DNA from 4 places in the Pectobacterium parvum genome. Region 3 is predicted to be linked to each of the others. Evidence: predicted binding sites of a transcription regulator. Region 3 holds the regulator's gene; each other region holds the start of a gene.
What was found. Region 3 encodes CRP, which controls carbon source genes, mostly activating them, when cyclic AMP is high. Its sites were predicted from a motif close to ATGTGANNNNNNTCACAT; they were not measured.

Region 1 (7,955 bases), 1.5 Mb from region 3:
GCATCTGGACGTGGTGTAACGGAAGCGAAAGGATTGGCGTAAAAGGATTTGCAGAAGGGGTGTATGGCGAAGCCGCCGTACACCTTATAGCTAAGGGTATAGATAGTTGTGGTTATTTCTTAATGCGGATAACCGTCGATAGACGCGCTGGCGCGTTGGCGGATGCGACAAACGGTTGATTAATGCGCGCAGTTTCCACACACACGAACGTTTTATAGCCCTCATCGGTCATATCGCTAATCGTTCGAGAGAGCTCTGCACCGGGGTTCCATGACACCACATCGCTATGGTGCGTATGGTGCACTTCGATAGCGCGTTTCAGCACTGCATCATGTACCACACTGGTGTCTTGCGGCTGGGTATAAATGCGGTCTGTACGGTCGGTAAAGACCAGATCGCCTTGCTGCGTTGCTAGCTTGCCCTGATCCACTTTATCAATGAATGTCTCACCCAGACCCGCAATGCGGATATCGCGGATATCGCCGATATTGAAATAGGTGTGCAGCGCGCTGGTAATGCTGTAATCGCCATGCGCTTCCAGTTCAATGCCACACTCCTTGCCCAGCTTGAAGCGGGCGATGAGCGTGAACGCATGCGGCCAGCTCTTGCGCGTTTCTTCATTGTCTTGCAGCGTGAACGTGAGCTGTACGCCGTGTTCATCTTCGCTGTGGGCGGTAAATTCCCACGGCAGCAGACGGGCAAAACCATGGTTAGGATCGGCGAAAGGGCCAAACCAAGGGAAACAGATCGGGACACCGCCGCGAATCGCAACGCGATGAGTAAAAGGCGTATTGTCGCTCAGCCAGAGCACCGGCTCTTCGTTTGTTGGCTGCCAGCTAAGCAGGTGAGCACCTTGTAAGGCGACTGCCGCGCGAACTTCAGGATGGTCAACGACGATAATAGGTAATTGGTCCAACTGACGCTGGGTGAGGGCGGCGCTAATTTGCTTCGTGACGGGGAGCGAGAAAATTGTGTTATGCATGATAGTGCCTTTTTTTGATTGTTTTTCGTGGTAAAAAGAAATCTGCAATTAACAATAAAAAAGGGCGACATTACGTCGCCCTTTTTTCACAGAATCATCGCTGACGTTTATTTAGAGATGTGAGCGATCAGATCCAGAACTTTGTTTGAGTAACCTGTTTCGTTATCGTACCAAGAAACCAGTTTCACAAAGTTATCGCTCAGTGCGATACCGGCTTTAGCATCGAATACGGAAGTCAGTTTTTCACCGTTGAAATCGGTAGAAACTACTTCGTCTTCGGTGTAGCCCAGAACGCCTTTCAGCTCGCCTTCAGAAGCGGCTTTGATTGCTGCACAAATTTCTTTGTAAGACGCTGGTTTTTCCAGACGTGCAGTCAGGTCAACAACAGAAACGTTCGGGGTAGGAACGCGGAACGCCATACCCGTCAGTTTGCCGTTCAGCTCAGGAATCACTTTACCTACTGCTTTAGCAGCACCGGTAGAAGATGGAATGATGTTCTGTGCTGCGCCGCGGCCGCCGCGCCAGTCTTTGTGAGACGGGCCATCAACCGTTTTCTGTGTTGCAGTGGTTGCGTGAACAGTGGTCATCAGTGCTTCAACGATACCGAAGTTGTCGTTGATAACTTTTGCCAGTGGCGCCAAGCAGTTGGTGGTGCAAGATGCGTTAGAAACGATTTCCTGACCAGCGTAAGTTTTGTGGTTTACGCCCATAACGAACATCGGGGTGTCATCTTTAGATGGACCAGTCAGAACGACTTTCTTCGCACCAGCAGCAATGTGTTTACGTGCAGTGTCGTCAGTCAGGAACAGACCAGTTGCTTCAGCAACAACGTCCACGTTGACTTCGTTCCACTTCAGGTTTGCAGGATCGCGCTCTGCGGTAACACGAATGGTTTTGCCGTTAACAACCAGGTGGCCATCTTTAACTTCAACGGTGCCGTTGAAACGACCATGAGTTGAGTCGTACTTCAGCATGTACGCCATGTAATCAGCATCTAACAGGTCGTTGATTGCAACGATCTCGATGTCAGAACGCTCTTGCGCAGCGCGAAAAACAATACGGCCGATACGGCCAAAACCGTTGATACCTACTTTGATAGTCATATATTCCACCAGCTATTGGTTTGTGAATAAAGGTTGGTTGTAAAATTACAAAAACCTTGCTGAGCGTCAAGCGGAATCGTGTCAATAGTTGCTGTAAGTCAAACCTATGACCAAACTTTGTGCGAAAACCGCTCGACCCTGTAACTAAGTAACATCTAAGCCTGATATGAGGGCGGAATGCATCATATAAAGCCTGTGTAATCTCAATGTGTGATGTGCATCACAATTAAATATTGATGCTAATAACATTCCTAATATTAGGCCAGAACAGCCTGTTAGGTTGTTAATTTTTTGTTATAATCAATGATTAATTGAATTGATAGCACCCGCTGTGAGACTTCTATGACTAACGACTCCGCTTCGCGTACCCCGTCCGACAATACTGAATTGACAGAGATGCAGCGCTATGTCACCCAGCAACGTGGTACGGAACCTGCGTTTTCAGGTAAATTGCTGCATAACAAGCGCACTGGCGCTTATCACTGCCTGTGCTGCCAGGCTCCGCTGTTTTATTCCGACAGCAAATACGACTCCGGTTGTGGCTGGCCGAGTTTTGATCAGCCGATCTCTTCAGAGGCTATTCGCTACCTGGAAGACGATTCACACAATATGCGCCGTATCGAGATCCGCTGCGGGCAGTGTGATGCGCACCTAGGCCACGTGTTCCCTGATGGTCCGAAAACCACGGGCGAACGTTACTGCGTGAATTCGGCTTCACTAAGTTTCATCGACGACGTTGATGGCGAACGCGTTGACGGGTAATCTGTCTGTGATAGATGCGACGGCGATAGGCTAGATGATAGATTGCTTTAAACGATTCAGCTATTAAAGACGCTTTTAGCACAAGAACCCAGTAAGAATAAATCGGACCTTTCTCGGAGCAGAAACCGGATATGGAACTCAATGATCTGATCGACGTTATGACGCCAGAAATTTACCAACGGTTAGTCACGGCGGTGGAACTGGGCAAATGGCCAGATGGTGTCGCATTGACGGCTGAGCAGAAAGAAAACTGTCTGCAAATGGTGATGATGTGGCAGGCTCGCTATAACGAACAGGCTGAGCACATGACGATTGGCACTGATGGCGAAATCGTGATGAAGAGTAAGCAGGAGCTGAAACGCGAGTTTAACATCGCTGACGCTATTATTACGCTGAAACCCAACGCGTAAAACATAAGCAGGCAGCCGCAACGGCTGCCGCTATTTGTTGTCAGTAGCCGTTGCGTTAGTGGGCGGCAGATAACGTAGTAAGAAACTGCGTCATATCCGTCAGGATCGCCCCACGCTGTGCCATTTCCCTGAATGCCGATTCGCTGTCATCAGGCGAAAGATTCAGGCCACGACAGCCATCCACCAAAACTTCGGTGTGATAGCCCAGAGCAATCGCATCCAGCACGCTGAACTTGACGCAATAATCTGTCGCCAGCCCAAGAATCGTCAAATGAGTGATGTGATTGGCGTGTAGCCATGCATCCAATTCGGTTTTCACCCGATGTCCGTTATCGAAAAAAGCGCTATAGCTATCGATCTCCAACTGAGTTCCTTTTTGCACTACCCACTGAATAGCCGACTGATTCAGTGCTGGATGAAAATCAGCGCCGGATGTTCCCTGTACACAGTGAACCGGCCACCAAATCTGTGGCCACCCGTTTAACTCACCGAGTTCTCCGATTTTGGTATTTGCATTAACCGCAAAACTGCCGTGATTAGCGGGGTGCCAATCCCGACTGGCAATTACCGCGATGCCAGCGGCGACGCAGGCTTCAATAGCGCGGTTAGCCACCTCAATGACGCGATCGCCTTCATTAACCGCTAATGTACCACTGGGACAAAAATCATTTTGCAGATCAACTAATAGTAATGCTTTTTTCATTATCTACTCCGTGATTGACTCAATCGTTATCGCTCAATTCCCCGCGCAGGTTCTGCTGCATCAACTGGCGAATGTCATCGGCGCTTAAGTCTTGCTGGCTTAGTAAGTAATGCAGCTTGGTCAATGCGGCTTCGACGGTCATGTCAAATCCGCTGATAACGCCCGCATTCGCCAGCGCATTGCCTGTCGCATAGCCGCCCATGTTCACGCGCCCAGAAATGCACTGTGTCAGGTTAACGACCACAATACCGCGTGCAGAGGCTTCACGTAATTCATGCAGCAGCCCAGGGCTTTGCGGCGCGTTGCCAACGCCGTAGGAGCGCAGGATAAGCGCTTTTACCGGCTGACGGAGGAAATTACTGATGACATCAGCAGAAATGCCGGGGTAAATCGTAATCACCCCGATAGGCTGCGGCGTAATGTGATGCACTTTCAGCGGAGGACAATTGCTGCATTCCACGGCCGGTGCCAGCCGACGAATATGGATACCAGCTTCCAGCAGCGGCGGATAGTTGGGGGAGGCAAAGGCATCAAAGCCATCCGCGTGGGCTTTGGTGGTGCGGTTGCCGCGCAGCAGTTTGTTATTGAAGAAGAGGGCGACTTCATTAATCGGATGGTTAGCCGCAACATACAGCGCATTCAGCAGGTTGGTCTGGCCGTCTGAGCGCAATTCCGCTAACGGAATTTGTGACCCTGTCACGATAACTGGCTTGGCAAGATTTTCCAGCATAAACGAGAGCGCGGATGCGGTGAACGCCATCGTGTCAGTACCATGCAGAATCACGAAACCGTCGTAGTCATCGTAATGGTTTTGAATATCGTCCGCGATGGATTGCCAATCCGCTGGCGTCATATCGGACGAGTCAATCAGTGGGTCATATTCATGAATCGTGAACGACGGCATCTCTTCACGGTGGAATTCCGGCATTTTTGCCAACTGCTGCTGTAAATGACCGGATACCGGAACATAGCCATTGGCGGAGCGCTGCATACCGATGGTACCGCCCGTGTAGGCGACATAAATGGATTTCTTTCGCATGGTGGTGTGAGTCAGGATTAAACCGAGAATTATAGAGGGAAAAGTAGCCCGATAATATCATCATAAGTAATGACTATTACTACCGGGCTATACCCGTCATACTTCAAGCTGCTTGTGCGTTGGCTTCCCTTACTCACCCCAGTCACTTACTGGTGTAAGCTTCTGGGGATTCGTTCAGTTGCCGCCTTCACGCAACTCGAATTATTTAGGGTATATATGGGCGGCCGATGTAACTGCTACCGGACTTCTCCGCAGTTGAGGCAAAATGCGTACCGGTTCTGCGGGTCGTTCAGGTTATTCATGATGGACGGCTGTGACCGCATGACTTCCGCCAGCTGTGCGACCGGCGCTGGCAGCATAGACTGGACGACAACGGGCAGCAGGGCATAAACGGAAGCGTTCACCTGATTCAGCATTGTGTCGAGCAGACCTGGCTGTTCGGCATACCAGTTCAACTGATATTGCCCCAGTTTTGCCAGCTCAGCGGCTTTCTTCACCGCATCATCAAAATCGCCGATCTGATCGACCAAACCATTTTCTTTCGCATCGCTACCGACCCAGACGTGACCTTGCGCGATCTGATCGATTTGCTCAGGCGTTTTCTTACGCGCCTGCGCCACGATATCGACGAAGTTCTTATAACCACGTTCGATACTCAACTGCATCATCTGCGAGAATTCAGGCGGCAGTGATTTCGTAATCGACAGATCGGCCAGCGGCGAGGTAGCTACGCCATCCGTGTGGACGCCAAGGTTTTCCAGCGAATCTTCGAACGTGGTAATCACGCCAAAAATACCGATAGAACCGGTCAGCGTACTGGCGCTGGAGATGATTGCGTTCGCAGGCGTTGAGATCCAGTAGCCGCCTGATGCCGCCATGCCGCCCATGGATACCACGATCGGTTTACCCGCCAAACGGAGCGCCATCAGTTCTGAGCGAATCAGCTCCGACGCGGTAACGCTACCACCGGGGCTATTGACGCGTAATACCAGCGCTTTGACTTTAGGATCGAGGCGCGCGGCGCGGATTTGTGCCGCCGTGGTATCACCGCCGACCATTCCCGGCGTTTCCGGACCATCAATGATTGCGCCATTGGCAAACACAACCGCGATCTGGTTGTTGTTTTGTACCGGTGGTTTGATGGTGTAGTCGTAAATGCTGATGAAATTAAAGTTGTTCTTCTGACTATTCCAGCCGAACGCTTTAACCAGCGATTGCTCAGTCACGGAACGTGATGCCACTTCATCGACCAGCTTGTTATCCAGCGCATAGCGTGCGGTATCGCCCTGAACGGCCTGCAGGCTTGCAAGGATACTGGTCGCGCCCGGGAAGAGCTGCTGAGGTGTAATCTGGCGGTTAGCGGAAACGGTATTTAAATACTGCTGCCACAGGGCATTGATCCAACGGCCATCGGCATCGCGCGCAGCAGGTGACATATCGTCACGCAGATACGGCTCAACGGCTGATTTATAGGTTCCCACACGGAAGATATTGGTGGTCACTTTCAGCTTGTCCAGCATGGACTTGAAGTAGAGATTGTTGGTCGCGAAACCGTGCAGATCAACACTGCCTTGTGGCGTCAATGACACCGTATTGGCAAAACTGGCCAAATAGTATTGAGACTGGTTGTAGCTGTCGCCGACTGCATAAATAGGTTTGCCGCTATCGCGAAATTCGCGCAGCGCCTTACCGATGTATTGCATAGACGGTTGGTCGGCACCGGTAAAGTCGCTGAGATCCAGCACCATTCCCGTGATGTTGTCGTCACTCTTTGCCTGACGAATACTGTCGACAATATCGAACAGTGAGTTCTCCTGGCGACGGTTGTTCGATGCGCCGAAGAATTCGCGTCCTAATTGACGCAATTTGTTGTTAACGGTGGGTTGATCAACGACCACGCCCGTCAGATCGACCAGCAGCGCACCCTTCGTGGCTTCTTCAGGCGTCGTTTTTACCTGTGAGTAGATCCCAACACCCACTAAAATCAGAGCAATAAGGAAAATATTGAGAATAAATTCTCTGATAAAATTAAGCAGACGCCATGTCCACTTAAAAAATCCGCTAAAAATTCGCCACAATGTGCGCATGATATCTCCATGAACGGGTAAACAGCGTGTGCCCTACGTCCTTCAACTCGCCCTCTGGCAAGTGATGAAGCACAAGGAGTGATAGTATCCTAATGAGCGGACAGTAAAAAGTCAGCATTAAATCACCGTAGGAGCGCGCCCTGTCGGGGTTATCTTGTAACAAAACTTCTACTTGTGCTAACGTGGCGCGCAACGTTGCCGTTCAGTCGTTTCTACCGTAGAAATAGGTTGTACCGCAGAAATTATATTGCCAGACAGGAGATGTGCGATGGATGCTCTTGAATTGCTATTGAATCGTCGTTCGGCCTCGCGCCTGACCGCGCCAGCACCGACGGGTGACGCATTGAATAACATTATCCACGCCGGTATGCGTGCGCCGGATCATGGCGCAATGAAGCCGTGGCGCTTTTTTATGATCGAAAATGACGGTTTGGATCGTTTTAGTTCGCTACTGACCCGTGCAGCGCAGCAGGAAGGATTGGACGATGCCGGTATCGATAAAGCGCGTCAGGCACCTTATCGCGCGCCGCTGATTATCACCGTTGTTGCGCATTGCGAAGAGAACCCGAAAGTCCCGCTCTGGGAGCAAATTGTCTCCGCAGGCTGTGCGGTTCAGGCCATGCAGATGGCGGCATTGGCGCAGGGCTTTAACGGTATCTGGCGTAGCGGTGCCTGGACGCACAATACGCTGGTGCGTGAAGCGTTCAACTGCCGTGAACAGGATGAAATCGTCGGTTTCCTCTATCTGGGGACGCCCGTGCTCAAGGCCTCGACGACGGTCACGCCGCTTGATACCGACGCGTTTGTTCACTACTTCTGATCGTCATCTCTTGAACAATATCGATTTCCACCCCGTTTTACAGCGTGCT
Region 2 (7,955 bases), 950 kb from region 3:
ATGCTGGTTCTGGTGCTGGGGGTTTAACCAATAGGGATCAGAATTATGTGTACATAACACCAAATATGAGCAAATGGATGGGGGATGCCGCAGGAAAAAATCCAAATTTTAAATCATCTCCGTTTTACAATATTGCTCTCGCTGGTTCTCATGATGCAGGATCTTTCGATTTAAAAGCCTTGGATAAAATACTTCAGAACGGTGGTTTGTTAACCGCATTTCTAGGTTATTTGGCACCTATTTTAGGCGTTGCTGTTCCAATATTAGTGGCTTTAGGATTACCAAAACTTAGGCGATTATTAATAAAACTTGCTGTTACTCAAAAAGACGATATAACTACCCAGCTAAACTTAGGATGTCGTTATTTTGATTTCAGGCCAGGAAAACTCCCCTCCCCATTCAACACCGTAGCACCTGAATTCTATCATATTCATTCAGTTATACCAGGATACTCCCTGAATGCTTTCCTGACTGACGTCTTCGGATGGCTTGACAAAAATCCAACTGAAATTGTGATTGTCAGCTTGAACGGACAGGGTTTATCTGATGCAATAATAGAACCAAAAAAAGAGGAGTTAGAAACAATCGTATCAGCGGTAAATAATATATTTAAAAATATAAAAACAGGAAATGCATCAGATCTAGACGTCAGTTACGAGAACCTCATTGCTGAAAATAAAAGATTAATCTTCCTTAATCAAATTGCAGACTGGAATTTAGCACAAAAATATGACTCGTACAGCGACGCCGATTACAGCACATTAAATCCTGAAAGTATTATTAATGCGCTTAAACGCATCAAACCAACGCCTCCAGCAGGAGATGCCTATACCGTTCTTCAGCTTCAGGATACGGCGACTAATGCCATTAATATTCCATCATACATCTCTGAATTCCTCTCCCTCAGCGATGCATCTTCCATTTTAATGTCAACAAAATTAAATTTTGATAAAACCACTTATCCGTGGGTGTTAAGTAACGCTGCTAAAATAGCACCTCAAAAATTACCATTAATTTTCCTAAATGATTTTGTTGATAATAACCTGGCGCTTATTTCATCAACTGTAACATTACAACGTATTGAGCAGAGTACAGAATACTTTACTATTGAATCTGTGCACTTCGAGAATGTATTTCTACGAATGGATGGAGCAGGAAGTAACCAACAAAATCCTGCTGGATTCGGTATAGTTAATGCGCAGTATGGACCGCCTGGAGAATGTGAAAAATTTTCAATTGAAACGGATGAAAATAATGTTAGCCGAATACGTTCCTTAGCATTTCCTGATGTTTACTTACGCTTGGATGGGAGTAACGTAAACGAGAATATTTATTCTGGTGCTGGAATTGTAAACTGTCAATATTCTCCTCCCGGTCCTTGGGAAAGATTTTATATAGAAAAAAATAGTGGAGGTAACTTCACCATTAGGTCAGTACAGTTCCCAAATGCTTATTTACGCCTGGATGGATCAAATATAGACAAATTTGAACCTCATGGAGCTGGGGTTGTAAATGGTCAATATACGCCTCCAGGCCCTTGGGAGGTGTTTAAAATCAAAAAATCAAGTGGTAATCAGTAGTTGAAAATTAAAACTAACACGAATCTTTTGAGGTTCTTCGCCTTGTTACATTAGGGCAATAAAAAAGCAGGTAAGTTGCCTTACCTGCTTTATCACGTTCTGACTGATAGCAATAGAACGCGTGCTTTATTTATAAACTCGTACGTTACTTAGAACGCCATTCTTTATTTAGAACGCATAGTTAAAGTTCACGCCGTACAGCCAGGCTTTACCTTTGGAGGTAAAGTTGTAACTTGGAGAACCTGCTCTATCAGAGATCGGTTCGCTGATATCAACTTGCTTACCATGCATATAAGACACGCCAACATCAACAGACGCGTCTTTATTGAAGGCGTAGGTGGTGCCTGCGCTCAACCAGAAACGGTCCTGATCGGGAATAGAGATAGAACGTCTGTCGGCTGGTACTGGGCTATCATCAAACGCGATACCGCTACGGAACGTCCAGTTATCGTCATGATAGTAGGTGGTGCCGAGTGCGATACGGTAGGCATCACGGAAGCCTTCCTCTTTCTGGAACAGCGTGTTGCCACCGTTACCTGTCGCTTTCAGTTCCTGGAAATGGCTCCAACTGGTGTAGGTCAGGCTGTAGTGAACTGCCCATTTCGGCGCTACACGGTGGTAGGCAGATGCTTCCCACATTTCTGGCAGATTGAGTGTTAATTGACCCGGTACTGTTGCGCCATTGAGGGCACCAGGTCCAGCGGTGCGTTGGTTACTGTAATCGCCATTGAAATCGATATCGACTTTGGAACGATAGGTCAGGCCGAAGCGATTATTGTCATCCACTTCATACAGAATACCGGCGTTCCAGCCGTATCCCCATTCTTTACCTTCCAGACGAGCCATCTCTGAAGACGGGCCCGCAACGGCACCCTGAGCGCCACCCGCACCGGCAGGAACATTAGCCAGTTCACCCGCGCGCCGAATAAATTTGGCATCGGCATAAACCGCGTTAACCCCTAAACCAAAACTGAAATGTTGGTTCAGGCGATACGCGGCACTCAGGTTCAGGTTTGATGTCAACAGGTCGGTTTCTCCACCGATAGAACCTGCTGCATAGTTATCATTAAATTTAGTCGCCAGACCATAGTTAGTGGTGGCGGAAGCACCAATTGCCCACTGTTCATTCAGCGGCATGATGAAATGCAGGTTCGGTACCCAGGCGTGTGGTGCGATATTTTTGGCGCTGGTATCTTGCCCGGTCAGGGAGTTTTTCCCCTGAACATCGATATCCGGGTTGATATAGGTGACACCACCGGAGAAAGACGGGCGGTCAAACATGGTCATGGTCGCCGGGTTACGGCTACCGGAGGTCGCATTATCGGCTACGGCACCTTCACCAGAAAACGCGCGTCCCAGACCAGATGATGAGTATTCATTTAGCTGGAAGCCAGCCGCGGACACATTTGCTGAAAACAGGGCCACCGCAACAGCAATTGTGGATTGTTTGAACAGGTTTTTCTGGTTCATGACCAAAACCTCTTTATATGCTTGTTATTTAACTTTGTTACACGAAGTAACAAGGGACGCGCATTGTAGGGGGCGCACTCAGCCTGACAAATCAGACCAGTTGGCAAAGTATAAGTTGGGAATCCGACAATGTTGCGATGGTGTGTTAAAAATATGTCCGGAATGATGCAAAATTTAGATCTGCTTAACGTTTTGGTTAATTTGTGTGAAGAGATATTACTCGGTCTTTACTGCCGCACAACACCGTAATGTGATTGATATCACTAAAATTACTGGTCAGCATGAAGTGCTGGTACTGCTTCGGGATGAGGGAGTAAAATATGAGGAAGATAAAAATATTTGAACTGGATCATATACGCTAAATAATTCGAGTTGCAGGACAAAACGTTAGCGTTTTGAACAACGCACATGCACCTTGAAGTATGACGAGTATATATCTCCCGCGTTTTAAGAGGAAAGTAGTATGGCGAACGTAATCAACAAATGCAGCGCTGAAGAAACCGCAGCCTGCTGCTGTGTCGATGTCGGCACAATTATGGATAACACGGATTGCACGGCGTCTTACAGCAACGTTTTCGGCGATCGTGCTGAGGCGGAAGCAGCACTGGCCGCCCTGACGGAAAAAGCGCGAGCGGTAGAATCCGAACCTTGCGAAATCACCAGCACGCTGGAAGATGTAGGCGGCGGCGTTAAATTGGACATTGATTTCACGTTCAGCTGCCAGGCTGAAACGATGATTTTCCAGCTCGGCCTGCGTTAAGTCTTCCTTCTGGCAGGCATTGCGTTATCGCAGAGTCTGCCAGACTCGCTTTATTTCTCCTACAAACGCTTCATGAAGCGCTCTACGTTGATGATTGCGCGCTGGTGAGTTCCTTCACCAATCAGTCCGTTTTCATCATGACAAGTGACCCAAAAGACAAGTGTCCTGTGGCCGATTTCAACAAGCTCAACGCTGGCGGTAACCTGATTTTACCCGCCAATAGTGGACACGAGACTAAGTGAGTAAACTCTCTACCTGGGGTAGCTCACATGGCAAAATCCGTATCAACCAGTAAAAAGCCACGTAAGCAACATACGCCTGAATTCCGCAATGGAGCCCTGAAGCTTGTAGTACGCATCGGTGTTGCTGTCGCTGCTCGTGAATTCAGTTTGTATGAATCCCAGCTCTATAACTGGCGCAGCAAGTAACAGAGCCAGACAACATCAACGCCAAACAGCGGCACGGTGCCCCACGACTGGCTGATGAGCTACCGGAATATAACGTGGAAACCATTGCAGCGAGCTTCCCTTTGATAAACCGCTTCTTGTCGTGGAGATCCCTGATCCGCGAACAGAACGCAACAAGGGCAGCCATGGTATTGACCTCTTCAAGTCTGGACTGAAGCAGAGTCATACGGCTGGTAATGTACTCATGATAATCAGCAGGTACGGGCAGTGGCAGCGCCAGTGTGAGTTTGTCAAAGTCCTTTTCGGGTATGAGGTAATCATCAAAATTTTTGTAGCGGCGCGAGCTTTTAACCCAGATATCCCCGGAGCGCAACGCTCCCTTAAGTTCGCTGAGCGCACAAAATTCATAATACTGCCGGTCAATACCCGCAGGTGTAATCACCACCCTGCGCCAGCTTTCAGGGACAAACTCGGTTAGGCTTCAGACCCCTAATAGCCCGATAGCAGGTCACGTCATTTGTCCCGGAATTCATCGTTCGCGTCCATCAATATTTAGATGGACGCGATTGTTACCAGAAAAACAATCTTCTCAAGACGTCTTTCACGGGGCGCTTACATATCAATGGGATAATGCAGACGTTAAAATCCCGTTGATTTAATATTTTTCATTCTGGATTTAATTAACTCACAAATATATTTTTCTGCTGTATTGGATGATATTATTTTATCTAACTCGTTTACTTTTGTCAGTTGCTCTGGGGTTAAGGTTTGTTGTGTTATGTTTGATTTTAAAGATGATATTATTTCTCCTGTGAATGGCTTTCTCCCAGTAATTCTATTGTCTAGGTGTTTTTCTAAATCCCGACCACCGAGTTTTTTTATAGACTTCACCAAAGGAGCCTTCCAAGGCTGCATGTCATAATAAGGGAATTTCCCTTTTATAGTGAGATAATCACTAAGAGACTGATCTCCACTAGCCATCCCAGTGTCAGCTAATATTAGGAAATCATCATAGATATTTTTTGGCAATTTATTTGTTATAATAATTTTTATTTTTTTTGTTCCACTACCAGTAAAAATATTTTGTCTTTCAATATTACCGCTATCAGAGTTTATCACAGTAATTGTGGCCTTGGAAAAGAGAGATGCGTAGTCAAATTCCTCATTTTTTGTTTTCAGAATGTTTTCTATCCCGTTAGTAAGAACGGTGATTCTCGAGGTATGAAGTTCCCGCAGACTCATGATGAAAGTTGCACTTCTTTCATCTTCGACTATTTCGCTGAGTGTGTTGGCAATGAAGACCTGCGATCCGGTAACATAAGTGTCTGAGCTAATGTACGCTAGGTGATAACTATTGTCCCTTGAAAGAGTTACATTGTAGCTATCAAATAAATTTATCAATTCACCTTCAAATCTGGATTTTATTTCATTAATTGTTCTTTCATCTGTAGGTATGTACCCTATAGATCCGCTATCAAATCCAAGTTTATTTATGCTAATGTTAGTGAACCCAATTTTTTTTAGCATGTCATTATAGTTGTTTAATTCTTGACTATTACTATCGAGTAGATCCATCTCCTCTATAAGGATAATGTCATCTTTTTGGAATTTGAATTCTTCACATATTTTTTTTAAGTGTTTTTCCAGAATGCTTGTTTTAGCAATCCCCACCGGGGAGATGATAAAAAGAGGGTCGTTTAAATGGGATATGTGGTGAGGTTCTTCATTGTGCAAGGTATAGTTTTGATATTTTGGATTGTGCGCATTTTCACCATATGAAAATAAATTTAGTGAATATATGGTTACCCTACAACCTGCATCTAAAGCTATATTGGCTATTTTTTTTGCCAAGGCATGATCTCCGCCGCCCTCACAAGTCGGATTTATTATGATTATATCTCTTCCGCGAATATTTTTTGAGGATAAATCGGCAGGATTAATTCCTTCAACGCCGTTGATACTGAGTGGTACTTGGGAAATACAAGGTGTTATATTCATACTTAAACTCTCTTTGGTGTGATTTTAGTGTCGGCATATTATTTCACTCACATATTGTAAACATACTCGTAGCTGTGACCTCAATATTAGCATTGTTTTATTTACTGGAAATACAGGAAACGTTTTTCAGTCGTGCCGTTTGAGCGGAAAACAGAAGTAAAGAAAACGACCGTTTTCTTTACTCATGCGAGGGTGAGTTACTTTTTCTGCCTATTTTTTAAACGCCTATCAACGGGTCAGCTATGGTCAGTTTTCCGGCGAACCTAGTGATGTTCAGCTGCCCCGTTTTTTTCTGCTGGGCGAAGCTGATATGGCTTTCATTAACAACCGGCACGGCAGAGCCAACCGTCTTGCAGTGGCATTGCTGATCGGAAGCGTTCGCTTTCTTGGCATATGACCTCATGATCTGTCATCGATACCGGCTAACGTGCACTAGTTTGTTGCTCGCCAACTGGGAATTATTGCTGGTATCAGGGCTGACAATCGCATGCTCTTCACACTTTTGTGTTGCGCAGCTTTGCGTAATGTAACTATCTGGTTAACAATGAAATCAGGTCTGACCTGTTGTGCGCGTACTTTATTTTAGGTTAACAGGAGCGCTTATGAGCGAGGTATTACCTCTGATAACCCGCCGTGGCGATCGCATTGCGTTCGTGAGCGGATTACGCACCCCATTTGCCCGGCAGGCAACAGCCTATCATGGTGTACCTGCCATCGAATTAGGAAAGCTCGTCACCAGTGAATTACTGGTTCGCACGGGGATCGATCCTGAATTGATCGAACTATTGGTGTTCGGACAGGTGGTTCAAATGCCTGAAGCGCCGAATATTGCCAGAGAGATCGTGCTCGGCACGGGCATGAGTGTGCATACCGATGCCTACAGCGTGTCGCGCGCCTGTGCTACCAGCTTTCAGGCGGTCTCCAACGTGGCGGAAAGCATTATGGCGGGGACGGTGGAAGTCGGCATTGCTGGCGGGGCGGATTCCTCTTCCGTGCTGCCGATTGGTGTCAGTAAAGCGTTGGCCAAAACGCTGGTGGATATGAACAAGGCTCGGACGCTGGGCCAGAAATTGAAACTGCTAAGCGGCCTGCGCCCGAAAGACCTGCTGCCGGTTGCGCCCGCCGTGGCGGAGTATTCCACCGGGCTGCGCATGGGCGATACTGCCGAACAAATGGCAAAAACCTACGGCATCACGCGTGAAGAGCAGGATGAACTGGCGGACCGCTCGCACAAGCTGGCGGCTCAGGCCTGGGAATCCGGCGTGCTGCGTGATGAAGTCATGACGGCTTACGTCCCACCTTATGACAAGGCGCTGAGTGAAGATAACAACGTGCGCCATGATTCTGCACTGGAGCAGTATTCCCGCTTACGCCCGGCGTTCGATCGTCGACACGGTACGGTCACGGCGGCGAACAGTACACCGCTAACGGATGGCGCGGCGGCGGTGCTGATGATGAGTGAATCCAAGGCCAAAAGTCTGGGGCTCACGCCGCTAGGCTATCTGCGCAGCTATGCATTCAGCGCCATCGGTGTGCAGCGTGATATGTTGCTGGGGCCGGCTTATGCCTCCCCGCTGGCGTTGGCAAGGGCTGGCGTGACGCTGGCCGATCTCACGCTCATTGATATGCACGAAGCCTTTTCCGCCCAGACGTTGGCAAATCTCAAACTGTTTGCCAGCGATGAGTTCGCTCGGAATCAATTAGGCAGAAACGCCGCGCTGGGCGAAGTGGATCGCGACA
Region 3 (7,955 bases):
AAGCTGGGGGAAACGCTGGCAACGCTGGAAGCCCGACTGGCGGACAGTGCCATCTACGACATCAGCCGTAAAGCCGAACTCACCGACTGCCTGCAACAGCAAACCAAAGTCAAAATCGAGCTGGAAGAAACGGAGCTATCCTGGCTGGACGCGCAGGAACAGCTAGAGCAGATGATGCAGAGCGACTCGTTTTGATATTAGTTGCCTGAAAAGCGTCGCCTTAATGCCAAATCAACAGCACGCAGGCGGCGGTCAGCAAGCCCATTGACACATTAAAGATAATCCACGCTTTTTTACTGCGCAGTAGTCGTCCAATCATCGTGCCGAATCCGAGCCAGATGACACCGGACACCAGATTGACCAGCACAATCCCGATGCTTATCGCGATCACTGACTGGTTATAGCCTTCCCCCGCCAGACTAAAGCTGGCAACCGCGCCCAGCGCCATGAGCCACGCTTTCGGGTTCAGGAATTGCAGCAACCACCCTTGATAAAGCCGGATCGGCTTGGGCGGTGCAACGGACGTTTCCAGACGTTCGTAAGCCGCCGTGGCGATTTTCCACGCCAGCCAGAGCAGATAGGCACTGCCGAGGACTTTCAAGATAAAATGCAGCGAAGGGTAAATCAGAATCAAACCACCGACACCGAATGCCACCAGCAGCAAAATGCTCTGCATGCCCAGCATGATGCCGACCATCAGCCACAGTGAACGCATAAAGCCAAAATTCGCGCCCGAGGTGGTCAACAGCATATTGTTAGGCCCCGGTGTGATGGCCGCTACCCACAAAAACCCCAACATCGAAAGAAATAAACTCAGTTCCATTATTTGTAGGCGCTCCTGACCCAAATGTCGTACCAACTGGCAGCATTGAAGCTAACAGTGTGATATTGATCGTACAAGAGCCGACAACAAGATTTATCTATCCTTTATGTATGACCATTTCCGTCCGCTGAGCGGCGCGCATAATCCACATCTGCAAACGCTATTACCGCGTCTGATCCGCCGCCATGCGCAATTCTCGCCAGTCTGGCAGTCACTGGAATTACCGGATGGCGATTTCGTCGATCTGGCCTGGAGCGAAGCCCCTGAACAGGCGCGGCACAAACCGCGCGTGGTGCTGTTCCACGGGCTGGAAGGCAGCTTTCATAGCCCTTACGCTCACGGCCTGCTACATGCCTGTAAGCAGCGCGGCTGGCTGGCAGTCATCATGCATTTCCGCGGATGCAGCGGCAAACCCAACCGGATGAAGCGTATTTATCACTCCGGCGAAACCAGCGATGCCAGCTATTTCCTGCGCTGGATGCAGGAGACGCTGGGCGATACACCTACGGCTGCCATCGGCGTGTCTCTCGGCGGTAACATGCTAGCCTACCTGCTCGCGCAGCAAGGCGAAGCCTGTTCCCTGTCAGCGGCCGTCATTGTTTCTGCACCACTGATGCTCGAACCTTGTAGCCGTCGGATGGAACAAGGCTTCTCTCGCGTCTATCAGCATTACCTACTGCGCCTGTTGAAACAAAACGCCAGTCGCAAGCTGGCGGCTTACCCGGACACGCTACCGATTCAGTTGCCGCAGTTGAAGCGAATCCGACAGCTGCGAGAGTTTGATGACGTCATTACCTCACGTATCCACGGCTTCCGCGATGCGGCCGACTACTATCGACGCTGTAGCGCTCTGCCACTGTTGCCTCAGATACGAAAACCGCTGCTCATCATCCATGCGAAGGACGATCCTTTCATGACATCAGAGGTGATTCCCGATCTGTCTCAGTTACCGTCTAATATTGAGTATCAGCTAACGGAACATGGCGGGCATGTTGGCTTCGTCGGTGGAACGTTGCTGAAACCGGAAATGTGGCTGGAACAGCGCATTCCCAACTGGCTTAGCCCATTTTTGGACCAGGCCAGCGACTCTTTTTCTTCAGGAGCCGTTTTTACTCAGAAACCCTTTGAATCAGGAAACATAGCGTGATTATTCCCTGGCAACAGCTCGACCCAGAAACGCTGGATAGCATCATCGAATCTTTCGTTCTGCGGGAAGGCACCGATTACGGCGAACAGGAGCGTTCGCTGGCGCAGAAAGTGGAAGATATCCGCGGCCAACTCCAATCTGGCGAGGTGGTGTTGGTGTGGTCTGAGTTACATGAAACCCTCAATATCATGCCGCGTAATCAGCTCAATTCCGGAGGACATGCCCCTTATTGAGCACGCCGAAAGTCGTGAAAGAACGCGCCAAACATGCTAACAATGATGATAATTACGTCTTTTTTGAGGATGCGCGCAGGCCTTCGGTCTATGCGGGCATCGCGATCACGGAGTCACGCACTTTATGTCACATCAACATCCGATTATTGCGGTTACCGGCTCCAGCGGAGCGGGAACCACGACAACCAGTCTGGCCTTCCGTAAGATTTTCCAGCAGTTTGATCTGCGCGCAGCCCAGTTGGAAGGCGATAGCTTTCACCGCTATACCCGCCCGGAAATGGATATGGCAATTCGTAAAGCGCGTGATTCAGGACGCCACATCAGCTACTTCGGCCCAGAAGCGAATGATTTCAGCCTGCTGGAACAGTCGTTTATTGAATATGGCCTGCACGGGCGTGGCCAGACGCGTAAATACCTTCATACCTACGATGAAGCCATTCCCTATAATCAGGTTCCTGGGACGTTCACGCCGTGGGAGCCGATGCCAGAACCCACCGATATCCTGTTCTATGAAGGATTGCACAGCGGCGTGGTCACCGAGCAAAACGACGTGGCACAGCATGTCGATTTGCTCGTCGGCGTGGTGCCGATCGTCAACCTGGAATGGATTCAAAAGCTGATTCGTGACGTTAATGAGCGCGGCCACTCGCGTGAAGCGGTGATGGATTCCGTCGTCCGCTCAATGGAAGACTACATCACCTATATCACGCCACAGTTCTCTCGCACACACATCAACTTCCAGCGCGTGCCCACCGTGGACACCTCCAACCCGTTCGCCGCCAAATCGATTCCCTCATTGGACGAAAGCTTCGTCGTGATTCATTTTCAGGGGTTGGATAATATTGATTACCCCTATCTGCTCGCTATGTTGCAGGGTTCCTTTATCTCCCACATCAACACGCTGGTCGTTACCGGTGGGAAGATGGGATTGGCGATGGAATTAATCATGGCACCGCTGGTGCAGCGGTTAATTGAAGGGAAAACGATCGAATAAGCATCGAGATACACGGGGCGACCACAGGGGTGAGGCCTCCCTACGGGAACCACCCCCTGTGTTTCCCCTAATAACAGGCTTAAGTGACCAGAATTAGTGCCCAGAGACAGGGATTATGCCAGCACTCTAATTTCGTGGCTGTGCGTCACCTCAACGGCTTTGCCCAGCATCAATGCTACTGAGCAGTATTTTTCTGCCGACAGTGCGACGGCTCGCTCGACAACTTTGTCGGTCAATCCTTTTCCCGTCACGATAAAATGCAGATTGATATGGGTGAATAAACGCGGCGCTTCTGACCGACGTTCTGACGTTAATTTCACTTCACAATCCGCTACATCGTTGCGGCTTTTTTGCAGAATCGACACCACATCAATCGCGCTGCATCCCCCTACGGACATCAACACCATTTCCATCGGACTCGGCGCTTTATCACCGGAATTGCCGTCCATCAATATCTGATGTCCTGATGCGGATTCGCCCAAAAACGTTAAGCCTTCAACCCATTTTACCCGTGCCTGCATGATGCCTCTCCACTAAAAATTTTTTGAAAATTTATACCGTTACTGTACAAAAACCAGCGTTAATCAGCGCTTTGTCATGCTGAAGCGAGACAACACAAGACACGTCCTTAAAGCTGTGTTAAAACGAAAATAGAATAGACCTTTTCTGGACAAACCCAGAAACGAAGAAGATGATGACCTGGCCAGACATACCCAGCCATTTTTACGGTGCGGCAAGGCAGCAACCGGAAAATAAAGGGTACAGAGGTTTCAGTATATTCCCTGACGTCATTCTGCCTAGACTGAATTTTATTTTTTTAGCAGTTAAACACGCCGTACAGGGAACTCTGACCCCTGTAATTTGCGCAGTGAATTACAACAGAGGATGATAGCGAATGGTTCTCGGCAAACCGCAAACAGATCCAACTCTCGAATGGTTCCTTTCCCATTGTCATATCCACAAGTATCCATCGAAGAGCACGCTGATTCACCAAGGTGAAAAAGCAGAAACGCTTTACTACATCGTGAAAGGCTCTGTCGCAGTGCTAATCAAAGATGAAGAAGGCAAGGAAATGATTCTCTCCTACCTCAATCAGGGCGATTTTATCGGCGAGCTCGGCCTGTTTGAAGAAGGTCAGGAACGCAGCGCCTGGGTTCGGGCAAAAACCGCCTGTGAAGTGGCTGAAATTTCCTATAAAAAATTCCGCCAACTCATCCAGGTTAACCCGGATATCCTCATGCGTCTGTCTGCACAAATGGCAAACAGACTTCAGGTTACCTCTGAAAAAGTCGGCAACCTCGCCTTCCTTGATGTGACTGGCCGTATTGCCCAAACCCTACTCAACCTGGCCAAACAACCTGATGCCATGACACATCCAGATGGCATGCAAATAAAAATTACCCGTCAGGAAATTGGGCAAATCGTTGGCTGCTCGCGTGAAACCGTGGGCCGCATTCTGAAAATGTTAGAAGACCAGAACCTGATCTCTGCACACGGTAAAACGATTGTCGTTTACGGCACTCGCTAAACCCCTGTCGCGGTACCCTACCAATAAAAAAAGCGTGAAGCCTTGGCCTCACGCTTTTTTTATGGCGAGCTTCCTGCTCGCCACCCTGCGGGTCGTCGCAAGCGACGTTGAAAAACGTTCCCTACGTTTTTTTATGGCTGATCTTTTGAGAGCATAATCAGTTTGCTGCGTTAACGACCTGCGCGACGGCTTTAGCGAATTTCGCCATCCCCTGCGCAATATCCTCTTCATCAATAATCAAAGATGGTACGAAGCGGATTACGTTCGGCCCAGCCATCAGCACCATAAGCCCCTGAGACGTTGCCGCAGCCAGAAACTCGCCCGCGCGACCATGCCATTGCGGTTTCAGTTCGGCACCCAGCAGCAGCCCCATACCGCGAACCTGCTCGAATATTCCGCACTGCTGATTGATTTTCTCAAGCTCACTAACAAAGCGATCGTGGCGATCCGCCACACCTGATAGCACTTCTGGTGTGTTAATAATATCCAGCGCAGCTTCCGCCACCGCACAGGCCAGCGGGTTGCCGCCATAAGTGGTGCCGTGTACCCCAACCGTCATGGCCGATGCGATCTCTTCCGTCGTCAGCATCGCGCTAATCGGGAAACCACCGCCCAATGCTTTAGCCGTTGTGAGGATATCTGGCGTAATGCCGTAGTGCATGTAGCTGAATAGTTTGCCAGTGCGCCCCATTCCGCTCTGCACTTCATCAAACACCAGCAGCGCCTTGTGCTGATCGCACAGATCGCGAACGCCTTGTAAAAACTCAGGCGTAGCGGGCGTAATCCCCCCTTCCCCCTGAATCGGCTCCAGTACAACCGCACAGGTGTGATCGTCCATCACCGCTTTAACAGCAGCCAGATCGTTGAAGGGAACATGAACAATATCGGCAGGCTTAGGCCCGAAACCGTCGGCATATTTAGGCTGTCCGCCGACCGAGACGGTGAACAGCGTCCGACCATGGAATGCATTGTAGAAGGCGATGATCTTGGTTTTATACGGACTATGGCGTTTAATCCCATAGTGACGTGCCAGCTTAAAGGCAGCTTCGTTAGCCTCAGCACCGGAGTTAACAAAGAACACGCGGTCGGCAAAAGTAGCATCAATCAATTTGCTGGCGAGGCGTAGCGCAGGCTCATTAGTGAAAATATTGCTGGTGTGCCACAGCGTTTCACCCTGCTGCTGCAACGCGTTCACCAATGCAGGATGGCAGTGACCCAGCGCCGTGACCGCAATACCACCGGAGAAATCGATATACTCGCGGCCGTCCTGATCCCAGACGCGGCTCCCTTTACCTTTCACGGGTACAAACTTCGCGGGTGCATAAACTGGCAAAATCACTTTATCATGAGTATCCCGTGTCACTGCTTTCTGCTCTGCTGCCATTTGCTGCCTCACTCTGCTGTCCATCATATCTAAATGAAAATATAGTCAACAAATATGCATAAAAAATCAATTACAGGCAATATTAAATCGGCTACTGAGGAGAATAACTTTCTATATCACTAAATTTTAAGGAAATTATCCAAAAGCTGATGCCCCTGCTGGCTAAGAATGCTCTCTGGGTGAAACTGCACCCCTTCCAGTGGCAATGCGCGATGGCGGATCCCCATAATCTCATCACGCTTTCCTTCATGTTCGCTCCAGGCCGTGACCTCAAAGCAATCGGGTAGCGAGGCGGAATCAATAATGAGTGAATGATAACGGGTGACCGTCAAAGGCTGAGCCAACCCCGTGAAAACCCCCGTATCGCTATGCGCAATCGCTGAGGTTTTCCCGTGCATGACCTGCCGTGCCCGCACCACGCGCGCGCCGAACGCCTGCCCCATCGCCTGATGGCCAAGACACACGCCCAGAATAGGCAATTTATCAGCAAAGTGACGAATGGCAGCCAGTGAAATGCCCGCCTCGTCCGGCGTACAAGGGCCAGGTGAAATAACCAACCGCTCAGGCGCAAGCTGTTCAATCTCACGCAGCGTCAGTTCATCATTACGCTTCACCACAACCTGCGCGCCAAGCTCACAAAAGTATTGGTAAAGGTTGTAGGTAAAGGAGTCGTAGTTATCGATAATTAGCAGCATATTTTACTTAAGTTATTTATAAATAATGAATTTATAATTTAAATACCTTTTTGATACCCGCTGTAATACCCGCAATTTTTTTCGATACCCTCTTATTTGGGCTAAAACGGAGAAACTATTGTACCCGTCTCCAGCATGAAAAGGGTGTGTCAGATTCATGACACAGCGGTTGAGGTGCATGTCTCATGGAGATAATGGGTTCTTCGGCTGCGGTGTCACCTTCATCCGTTGACACGGAAAAAGTGACGCCGGTGCAGACGCAAATCATTGAGACGAGTAGCACAATAACGCGAACTTACGAGGATAAACACTGTTTAAGCCGCTGATGAAGTGAAATCACCACAACGATAAACGTTGCAGCTACGGCCAGTCTCCTACGGTATGGAAGCCGCTCTCTGCCTGGGTATGGTAAGCCCATGGCAATGTTGGGCTTGAAGTAAAATAGTCAAAACGAACTTGCATCACCACGCTCGCAACAGCGTTCAAGCTACTCGGTGGTATCTGCTTTCAAAGGCTGGCAAATTTACCACACGCAACTGAGCGTGTTTTTTCGGGGGCTGACGCTCAGTGGAACGAAAACTCACGCTAAGGAATTGAATGAGTCTGGATAATCGCTCACCCACTTTTATTATAAAAAACGATAAAACGGTTATTTTTTGAAGGAATTATTTGCATTATTCTGGTAGTTTTATTTAATTAATAATATTCAAAAAAAAGATATGGCGCGAAGAATTAACTCGCCCCTAGTTTATCTAATGGTTGAATCTACCCTAGATATTTTTTAATTTATATGCTATGTCATTTTGGTAGTTACGGGATATAGCGAAAATCGCAATTAGTTTAGAAGGGGTTTTATTTTGATTACTGTAGAAACAATTTATGGTGTTAAAATTACAATGAGGATTTGCGATATAATTATGATTAAAAGCCATGGGCGGTTAACTAAAATATTTATCAAAGGACATGAAAATCCGATTATTACAGACATGCAGCATGATGATTTTATATTCAGTTTTTTAATGAAAAACATAAAAGGTAATCTCAGTAGCACTATTTAGTGCCCGCGTAGGTCGTGTATTCAATCAGTTCTGGAAAATTTATCTCCAGTCGCGTGGGGACACATTCTTCTTGGCGGAAATTATTCATTTGAA
Region 4 (7,955 bases), 310 kb from region 3:
GTGCCGCGTTGCAGAAAGTGGTGGATGACGGTAAGCAGGAACAGCTGGAAGCCATGTGTCGCGACTGGCCGTTCTTCTCGACGCGTATCGGTATGCTGGAGATGGTGTTCGCCAAAGCCGACCTGTGGCTGGCGGAGTATTACGATCAGCGTCTGGTAGACGAGAAGCTGTGGCCGTTAGGGAAACAGCTGCGCGATCAGCTGGCCGCCGATATTAACGTTGTGCTGGCGATCTCCAACGACGATCACCTAATGGCGGATCTGCCGTGGATCGCCGAGTCGATCGCATTGCGTAACGTCTATACCGATCCTCTGAACGTGTTGCAGGCTGAGTTGCTGCATCGTTCACGTCAGCAGGAAGAACCGGATGCCGATCTGGAACTGGCGCTGATGGTGACTATCGCCGGTGTCGCGGCAGGTATGCGTAATACGGGTTAATTGCGCGAGCAGTAAAACTATATCGTTATCAAAACGATACCGTTAGAAAAACTATACCGTCATCAAAAACAAGGGCCGGTCAATTGACCGGCCTCTTTTGCGGAAAAAATCAGTCACTCGGTGATAATGGATAGATCGTAAAGCCGCTGTGAATACCTCACGCCAAGTATTTATCCTGCAAATAGTTCCGCGCACGATTATCCAGACCGTATTCCACTTCAAGCCAGCTATCGATCGAGCCGTGTCGTTCGTAGATGGCCTGTAGCGCCGTCACGATGAATTCTTCCTGTACCGACAGCACATAAGAGAACTGCCCCAGCGCTTTCTCATTCAGCGTTTTTGATAAATGCGCCAGTAGCTGCTGGCGGAATGGCGTCAGCGTCGTCTCGGTGAGCAGGTAATCTTCCATCACCGTCTGCTCATCTGCCCCCAGCGCAAACATCACCAGCGCCGAACCGATGCCCGTGCGATCTTTGCCCACGGCGCAGTGCTGCACCAGCCCGCCCTCATCCGGCCGTAATAGCAGCGATACCAGCTGTTTATAGGCAGAATTATCGAAAGGCAGACGGCGGTAGAGCTCCAACATAAACGCGCGGGAATCAAACGCTGCCAGCACATCAGATCCCAATGAATCCAGATTAGCCGTCACTTCGTGGCGTAATGGATTGGCTGGATAGGCGTGGTAGTTGGCTCCGGTCCACAATATATCGGGCTTCTGCGCAATTTCATCGGCATCCCGATAATCCACCACGTGAGAAATCGGCACGCCAGCAAGGTGCTCGCAGTCAGCCTGACTCAGTAGATCCAGCGAGCCGGAGCGAAAAAGTTTACCGTGTCGGATAAGCCGCCCATCAGCAGCGCGGTTGCCGCCTAAATCGCGGAAGTTGATTCCGCCGTCCAGCGGTAATAAAGAGGGATGAAGCAACGTTGGTTCGGTCATACATCTCCTTGCGAGGTTGAAAGGCGAGCAAGGCAACCGTATTACACGCGCTAAGCACGGTGCAGGTTAACCCGATGAACCTGAAGAGGCTATCAGGATACGGGCTGGCATCGGTGATGACCAGCCCCAAATACCATCAATTATTGTGCTTATTCAGCGGCTAACAAACGACGAGTCGCGTCCAGCAGTACCTTGATCACATTCGTCTCTGCTAGTTTCATGGTCGCCACATCCGGGATTTCCTGCTGGGTACGGTTCACAATAATTCCAGCAATCATCCCTGCTTTGAGTCCCTGACTGGCACACATGGTCAACAGCGTGGCAGATTCCATTTCATAATTCAGAACGCCCATGCTCTGCCACTCTTCCATCGATCCGCGGAAGCGACGGACAACGCGTCCAGAGAAGGTGTCATAGCGCTCCTGACCCGGGTAGAACGTATCGGAAGACGCTGTGATACCGATGTGAAGGGCAATACCTGAATCCTTCGCTGCGTCCACCAGTGCGGTGGTACAGCCGAAATCAGCAACAGCTGGGAATTCCATCGGCGCGAAGTGCAGGCTCGCCCCGTCAAGGCGGACGGCGGCGGTGGTCACTAACACATCACCGACATTGATGCCGGGCTGAATCGCCCCCGTCGTGCCAACGCGCAGGAAAGTACGGATGCCAAGCTGTGCCAATTCTTCTACCGCGATTGACGTTGACGGACCGCCGATACCGGTCGAGCAAACAATCACTGCCTTGCCATCCAACTCTGCACGCCAAGACGTAAATTCACGGTGTGATGCCAGATGTACCGGGTTATCCATCAATCGAGCAATTTTTTCAACACGCTCTGGATCGCCGGGGACGATAGCCAGCGTCGCGCCCTGTAAATCGTTCTTGACCAGACCAAGATGGAACACATCAGATGTAGACATAACTGCCTCCCGGGCAATCAATTGGGTATTCAGAGAAATCGCGCCGAACGCCTCATCAACGCAGTCTGTAAGCGTCCGTTCAATAAAAAGACTCTAGCGCATCATTACGTTTTTTTAAGTGACGATAGTCACCGATGAAAAAGAAACAAACATCAACATACATAAAAAATGTGACTTAAATCACTATTTATTGGGTGGGGAATTCATTTTTGCCGATTAATTGTCTTCTAGTGTAGATTCTTTAATCATTGATAGTATTTATCATAGCGATTTCGAAACCCCTCTTTCACATGAAAACCGGCTGGCCGATAACAGGAGAGCGCGTAATGAAGACTGATGAACAGACGACCTTCAAACATCTTCCACAGGGGCTAACCCCAGCAGTAGAACCGCAGACCGCCTCCATCATTACCACGGATTCTGTCGGTATCATTGCCAGCGAAACCACCATTCCTTCTCAGGGTGAGCAGCTACCCGCGTATATCGCCAGACCAGCAAACCACGACGGGCCGCTCCCTATCGTTTTGGTGGTGCAGGAGATTTTCGGCGTTCATCAACACATTCAGGATGTTTGCCGCAGGCTAGCCAAGCAGGGCTACATGGCCATTGCGCCAGAGCTGTATTTTCGTCAGGGCGACCCTAGCCAATATGACAATATTCAGGGAATCCTGACCGAGCTGGTTTATAAAGTTCCAGATTCTCAGGTGCTGTCCGACCTTGATCACACAGCCAACTGGGCGATTAAACAGGGCGGTGACACGAGTAAGCTGGCGATAACGGGTTTCTGTTGGGGCGGACGCATCACCTGGTTGTACGCGGCACACAACCCACAGCTCAAGGCAGCCGTTGCCTGGTACGGCAAGTGTACAGGTGAGAAAACGCTGAATAGCCCTAAACATCCGGTCGATATCGCAACGGAATTAGAAGCCCCAGTACTGGGGTTGTACGGTGCGAAAGACGAAGGGATTCCGTTAGGACAGGTCGATACCATGCGGCAGGCGCTGCGTGCGGCCAACGCGGCGGCAGACATCATCGTCTATCCCGATGCCGGGCATGCTTTCCATGCCGATTACCGCCCCAGCTATCATGAAGAATCCGCACGCGACGGCTGGCAGCGTATGTTGGCATGGTTCCAGAAAAACGGCGTGGCGTAACACTTTCACTCGTTTTACGTCTTATTCCACGATCTAAAACGCCACCGAACAACGGGGGCGTTGGGATTTTACCTTTTGACGGTTTTACAGAGACAGACTGCCTTAGAACGTCGTCCAGTCGCCGTCATTGCCCTTATTTTTCGCCGCTGCTGGCGCTAAAGACAGCGTTGGCGTACGCGTTGGTGCCGATGCATAAGAAGCGGTTTTGCCGTTGCCATACGACTGCAACTTAAACGCGCTTACCGCTTCCGCGAGCACAGAGGCCTGTGATTGCAGAGACAGTGCCGCAGAGGCCGACTCTTCAACCAGAGCCGCATTCTGCTGGGTCGTGGTATCAATCTGCCCCACAGCCAGATTCATCTGGTTAATCCCATCGCTCTGTTCACGGCTGGCCTGGGAGATTTCGCTGATGATCTCATTCACATCCCGCACATAGCCCGTTAATCCGCTCATCGTTTCTTCAGCGGTATCCACCAGCGACATGCCTTCCTGAATTTTGCTCACAGAGTCGTCGATCAAATCCTTGATCTCACGCGCAGCGGTCGCACTGCGCTGTGCCAGAGAACGCACTTCCCCTGCTACCACCGCAAAACCACGCCCTTGCTCGCCCGCACGTGCCGCTTCAACCGCAGCGTTCAGCGCCAGAATATTGGTCTGGAACGCAATGCCGTCAATCACGCCAATGATTTCCGCCATACGCTGGGATGAATCACGAATGCCGCGCATTTTCTGCGTCACGGAAACCATAACCTCGCCGCTTTGCTTCGCCGCACCAGAGGCTTTATTCGCAATGTCTGTTGCCTGCTGGGTGTTTTCCGCCGTGTTCTTGATGGTAGACGTCAGCTGCTCCATCGATGCCGCCGTTTCTTCCAGCGAGCTGGCCTGCTCTTCGGTGCGCGATGATAAATCCTGATTACCCGCGGCGATTTGCGAGGCCGCCGTCGAGATCGTTTCCGCCCCGTCACGTACCTGCCCGACAATCGTGCTCAGGCTGGTGTTCATGTGATCCAACGATTGCAGCAGCAATCCAGTTTCATCTTTGCTGGTAACAGTGATACGTGAGGTCAGGTCACCCTGTGCCACTCTGTCTGCCACTTGCAAAGCCTGCTGTATCGGTCGGGTTACGCTACGCGTAATTGACCAGGCAATCAGCGCACCAAGCACAGCACTCAACGCTAAAATGAGCAGTAAAATAATGCGGGTCTCGCTGTACACCTCAGCCATGGCTTCAATGGAGGTATCCATCGCATCATCCTGATAGTTAACCAATTGTCTTACCGCATCACGGTACTGACGTTGGACAACATTCAGGTTGTTGTTGAACTCCTCAATCGCCGCTTCTCGATTGCCAGCCACCACTTCGCTGATAATTTTGTCACCGGATTTCAAAAATTCGGTACGGATCGCACGGATAGCACGCAGCTGAGAGATTGAACGCTCTTCAACAGTGTGGCTTTCCAGCTTATCCAGCAGGCGGCCAATTTCCTGGCGGAATTCATTTACACGATCGACGTTTTCCTTAATTTTATCCTCACCTGAAACCAGCATCAGCCGCTGATAGGCCACCAAAATACTGTTTACATTATCGATAAGACTATTTGAATCAACCGTTTGTGGATAAACCTCTTTCACAATGCCTCTGGCCCCATCCTGGAAACCGGATAGCTTGGACAGGGAAAAAACGCTCACGACAAACAACATCAAAATCAGGACGGCAAACCCAGCTCCCAGTCGATAGCCGATACGCCAATTCGCTAAATTCATGTCTCACTCCTTTTAGGTAATGCATAGCAATGTCAATTGCGCACATGTCGCAGATTGATGGAACCACAGGGCGGAGAATGGTTGGCGATCCGAAGGCGAACAGACCTTCTAACGCGCCAGAGATACCTTAAGGCAGGCATTTTTACGCACGCTCTCAGCATGAGAGGCGCTATCAAGTCGTTTCCCTCAGGTGTTGAGGTGCAAAAGTGGAAATAAATCTAACAATGCTACAAATACAACGGATAAGACCGCAGAGACGTTATTGAGGTGATAATAATGGCCTTCCCTCTCCGAACTCATGCAGACATGGCCGCTCCTGTGTTATCCATCTTATCGGCACACCGCCCATGATCTTTATCATTTGATCGTTTAAATCATTTAAAAGTAAATAATAAATAGCCAATGACTATCAAATAGTTAATTTCGATCGGGAAAAATACATATTACTCTACGAGCTATTAACAGAAATAACGCGCCAATTACATAAAATGATAGTCAAATATATTTGATATTAAAAACAAAGAGGTGGGAATATTTCTTAGTAAAGGATAACAAACTGAATAAGAAGAGTAAAAAACGCATTTACGCTATATAGCACATGAAAAGAATCAGGGAGGCTGTCGCCTCCCTGTGGCAATAGATGCTACGTTACAACGCCGTCAAACGATGGCAGTAAATTTACTATTTTCTTGCCAACGCCAGAGACAGAGCAGGTGTGCTCATCGACATCGGCGCATAAGACCCAGCGTGACTACTGTACGACTGTATTTTAAACGCGCTCACCGCTTCCGCCAGAACGGAAGCCTGTGATTGCAGAGACAGCGCCGCAGAGGCCGATTCTTCAACCAGAGCCGCATTCTGCTGGGTCGTGGTATCAATCTGTCCAATCGCCAGATTCATCTGGTTAATCCCGTCGCTCTGTTCACGACTGGCCTGCGAAATCTCGCTGATAATGTCGTGTACGTCCTTCACGTGGGCCGTTAATCCGCTCATCGTTTCTTCAGCGGTATCAACAAGCTCCATGCCTTCACGGATTTTGCTTACAGAGTCGTCGATCAAATCCTTAATCTCCCGCGCGGCGGTCGCACTGCGCTGTGCCAGTGAACGCACTTCCCCTGCTACTACGGCAAAACCACGCCCTTGTTCACCCGCACGCGCGGCTTCAACAGCGGCGTTCAGCGCCAGAATATTGGTCTGGAAAGCGATGCCGTCGATCACACCGATGATTTCCGCCATACGCTGGGATGAATCACGAATGCCGCGCATTTTTTGCGTCACGGAAAGCATGACATCACCGCTTTGTTTCGCCGCACCGGTTGCCTTATTGGCAATTTCCGTCGCCTGTTGGGTGTTTTCCGCAGTGTTTTTAATGGTGGATGCCAGTTGCTCCATTGAGGCAGCGGTTTCTTCCAGCGAGCTGGCCTGCTCTTCGGTACGCGATGACAGATCCTGGTTACCGGCCGTAATTTGTGACGCCGCCGTCGAGATCGTTTCCGCGCCATCACGCACCTGGCCGACAATCGAGCTCAGGCTGGTATTCATGCGATCCAACGATTGCAGCAGCAATCCGGTTTCATCCTTGCTGATCACCGTGATGTGTGAAGTCAGATCGCCCTGTGCCACTCTGTCTGCGACTTGCAAAGCCTGCTCTATTGGGCGGGTTACGCTGCGCGTGATCGCCCAGGCAATCAGCGCCCCAAATACGGCACCCAGCGCCAAAATAATCAGCAAAATCATGCGAGTATTGTTGTATACGGCAGCCATGGTCTCGACAGAGTTATCCATCGCATCATTTTGGTAATTCACCAGCTGCTTCACCGAGTCACGGTAATTGCGCTGAATCACGTTCAGGGTGTTATTGAATTCCGAGACAGCGACGTCGTTATTACCCGCCAGCGCATCACTAATAATTTTATCGCCAGACTTGATGAACTCGGCACGAAACCCACGAACAACCGCCACCTGCTTGCGGGCAAGCTCGCCTGAGGCATTGTTTTCCAGATTGTCGAGCAGACGGCTAATTTCCTTGCGGTACGCCATAATCCGATCGACATATCCCTGACGCTGTTCCTGACCGGATACCAGCAGCATCTGTAAATAAGCGACAAAATGCCCATTCACGTTATCGATGAGATCATTAGCATCTACCGTTTGCGGATAAACCTCTTTGACGATATCTCTGGCACCATCCTGAAAGGATGACAATTTAGACAAAGAAAAAATACTCACGGTAAATAGCATCAGAATCAAGATGGCAAACCCGCCTCCTAATCGATAGCCAATTCGCCAATTCGCTAAACTCATGTCTCACTCCTTTTAGGTAATACATAATAATGACTACTGCTCGTCTAATAACGCCGCAGAGTGGGGAATTATCGTTTTTTTCGGGAAAATAAATATGCTTTATGGGTGTATATTAATACCCATAAATGAGTAATTGCAGGTGCACTTTCAACATAAGTAAAACGTTAAAAAATACAAACAACCTCACTCTATTGGTACATCCAGAGCTGCCTCCATGCCGTCTACCTTATCGGCACAATATTCCCTAGCTTTATGACGACATCGATTAACCCCACCGAACAATAAATATATTGATAGCGGATAAATAATCCTTTTCGAGAAACAACCTACCAGTCGATGCAGAAAAACAAGGGGGATAGCGCGGCGATTTTATTAAAGGAAAGACAATATAGTTAATTTTCGGAAAGGAAGAAGATTTGTAGGGCAGAAATAATAA

Region 1: the regulator CRP is predicted to act here: its motif matches at 2,294-2,311, upstream of msrB (peptide-methionine (R)-S-oxide reductase MsrB).
Region 2: the regulator CRP is predicted to act here: its motif matches at 3,388-3,405, upstream of LOZ86_RS07425 (YfcZ/YiiS family protein).
Region 4: the regulator CRP is predicted to act here: its motif matches at 2,466-2,483, upstream of udp (uridine phosphorylase).

Annotation. Positions count from the first base shown of each region.
Region 1 covers NZ_CP087392.1:2,242,844-2,250,798, forward strand. Annotated here, with positions in the region: gene LOZ86_RS10160 (aldo/keto reductase) at 1-19, shown strand, start outside; gene LOZ86_RS10165 (D-hexose-6-phosphate mutarotase) at 113-982, opposite strand; gene gapA (glyceraldehyde-3-phosphate dehydrogenase) at 1,090-2,085, opposite strand; gene msrB (peptide-methionine (R)-S-oxide reductase MsrB) at 2,428-2,847, shown strand; gene LOZ86_RS10180 (YeaC family protein) at 2,979-3,257, shown strand; gene pncA (bifunctional nicotinamidase/pyrazinamidase) at 3,313-3,960, opposite strand; gene ansA (asparaginase) at 3,980-4,999, opposite strand; gene sppA (signal peptide peptidase SppA) at 5,236-7,086, opposite strand; gene LOZ86_RS10200 (NAD(P)H nitroreductase) at 7,355-7,906, shown strand.
Region 2 covers NZ_CP087392.1:1,654,523-1,662,477, forward strand. Annotated here, with positions in the region: gene LOZ86_RS07415 (PI-PLC domain-containing protein) at 1-1,580, shown strand, start outside; gene fadL (long-chain fatty acid transporter FadL) at 1,749-3,050, opposite strand; gene LOZ86_RS07425 (YfcZ/YiiS family protein) at 3,514-3,810, shown strand; gene LOZ86_RS21510 (thioesterase, FlK family) at 3,870-3,986, opposite strand; partial or broken gene LOZ86_RS07430 (transposase) at 4,080-4,235, shown strand; partial or broken gene LOZ86_RS07435 (hypothetical protein) at 4,399-4,689, opposite strand; gene LOZ86_RS07440 (hypothetical protein) at 4,857-6,215, opposite strand; partial or broken gene LOZ86_RS07445 (DUF4158 domain-containing protein) at 6,490-6,612, shown strand; gene fadI (acetyl-CoA C-acyltransferase FadI) at 6,818-7,955, shown strand, end outside.
Region 3 covers NZ_CP087392.1:700,957-708,911, reverse strand. Annotated here, with positions in the region: gene LOZ86_RS03130 (ABC transporter ATP-binding protein) at 1-195, shown strand, start outside; gene LOZ86_RS03125 (LysE family translocator) at 221-823, opposite strand; gene LOZ86_RS03120 (hydrolase) at 930-1,970, shown strand; gene LOZ86_RS03115 (YheU family protein) at 1,967-2,203, shown strand; gene LOZ86_RS03110 (phosphoribulokinase) at 2,328-3,197, shown strand; gene LOZ86_RS03105 (OsmC family protein) at 3,311-3,718, opposite strand; gene crp (cAMP-activated global transcriptional regulator CRP) at 4,093-4,725, shown strand; gene argD (bifunctional acetylornithine/succinyldiaminopimelate transaminase) at 4,883-6,109, opposite strand; gene LOZ86_RS03090 (aminodeoxychorismate synthase component II) at 6,229-6,804, opposite strand.
Region 4 covers NZ_CP087392.1:388,193-396,147, reverse strand. Annotated here, with positions in the region: gene ppc (phosphoenolpyruvate carboxylase) at 1-437, shown strand, start outside; gene LOZ86_RS01755 (tyrosine-protein phosphatase) at 595-1,377, opposite strand; gene udp (uridine phosphorylase) at 1,527-2,297, opposite strand; gene LOZ86_RS01745 (dienelactone hydrolase family protein) at 2,624-3,451, shown strand; gene LOZ86_RS01740 (methyl-accepting chemotaxis protein) at 3,554-5,215, opposite strand; gene LOZ86_RS01735 (methyl-accepting chemotaxis protein) at 5,897-7,519, opposite strand.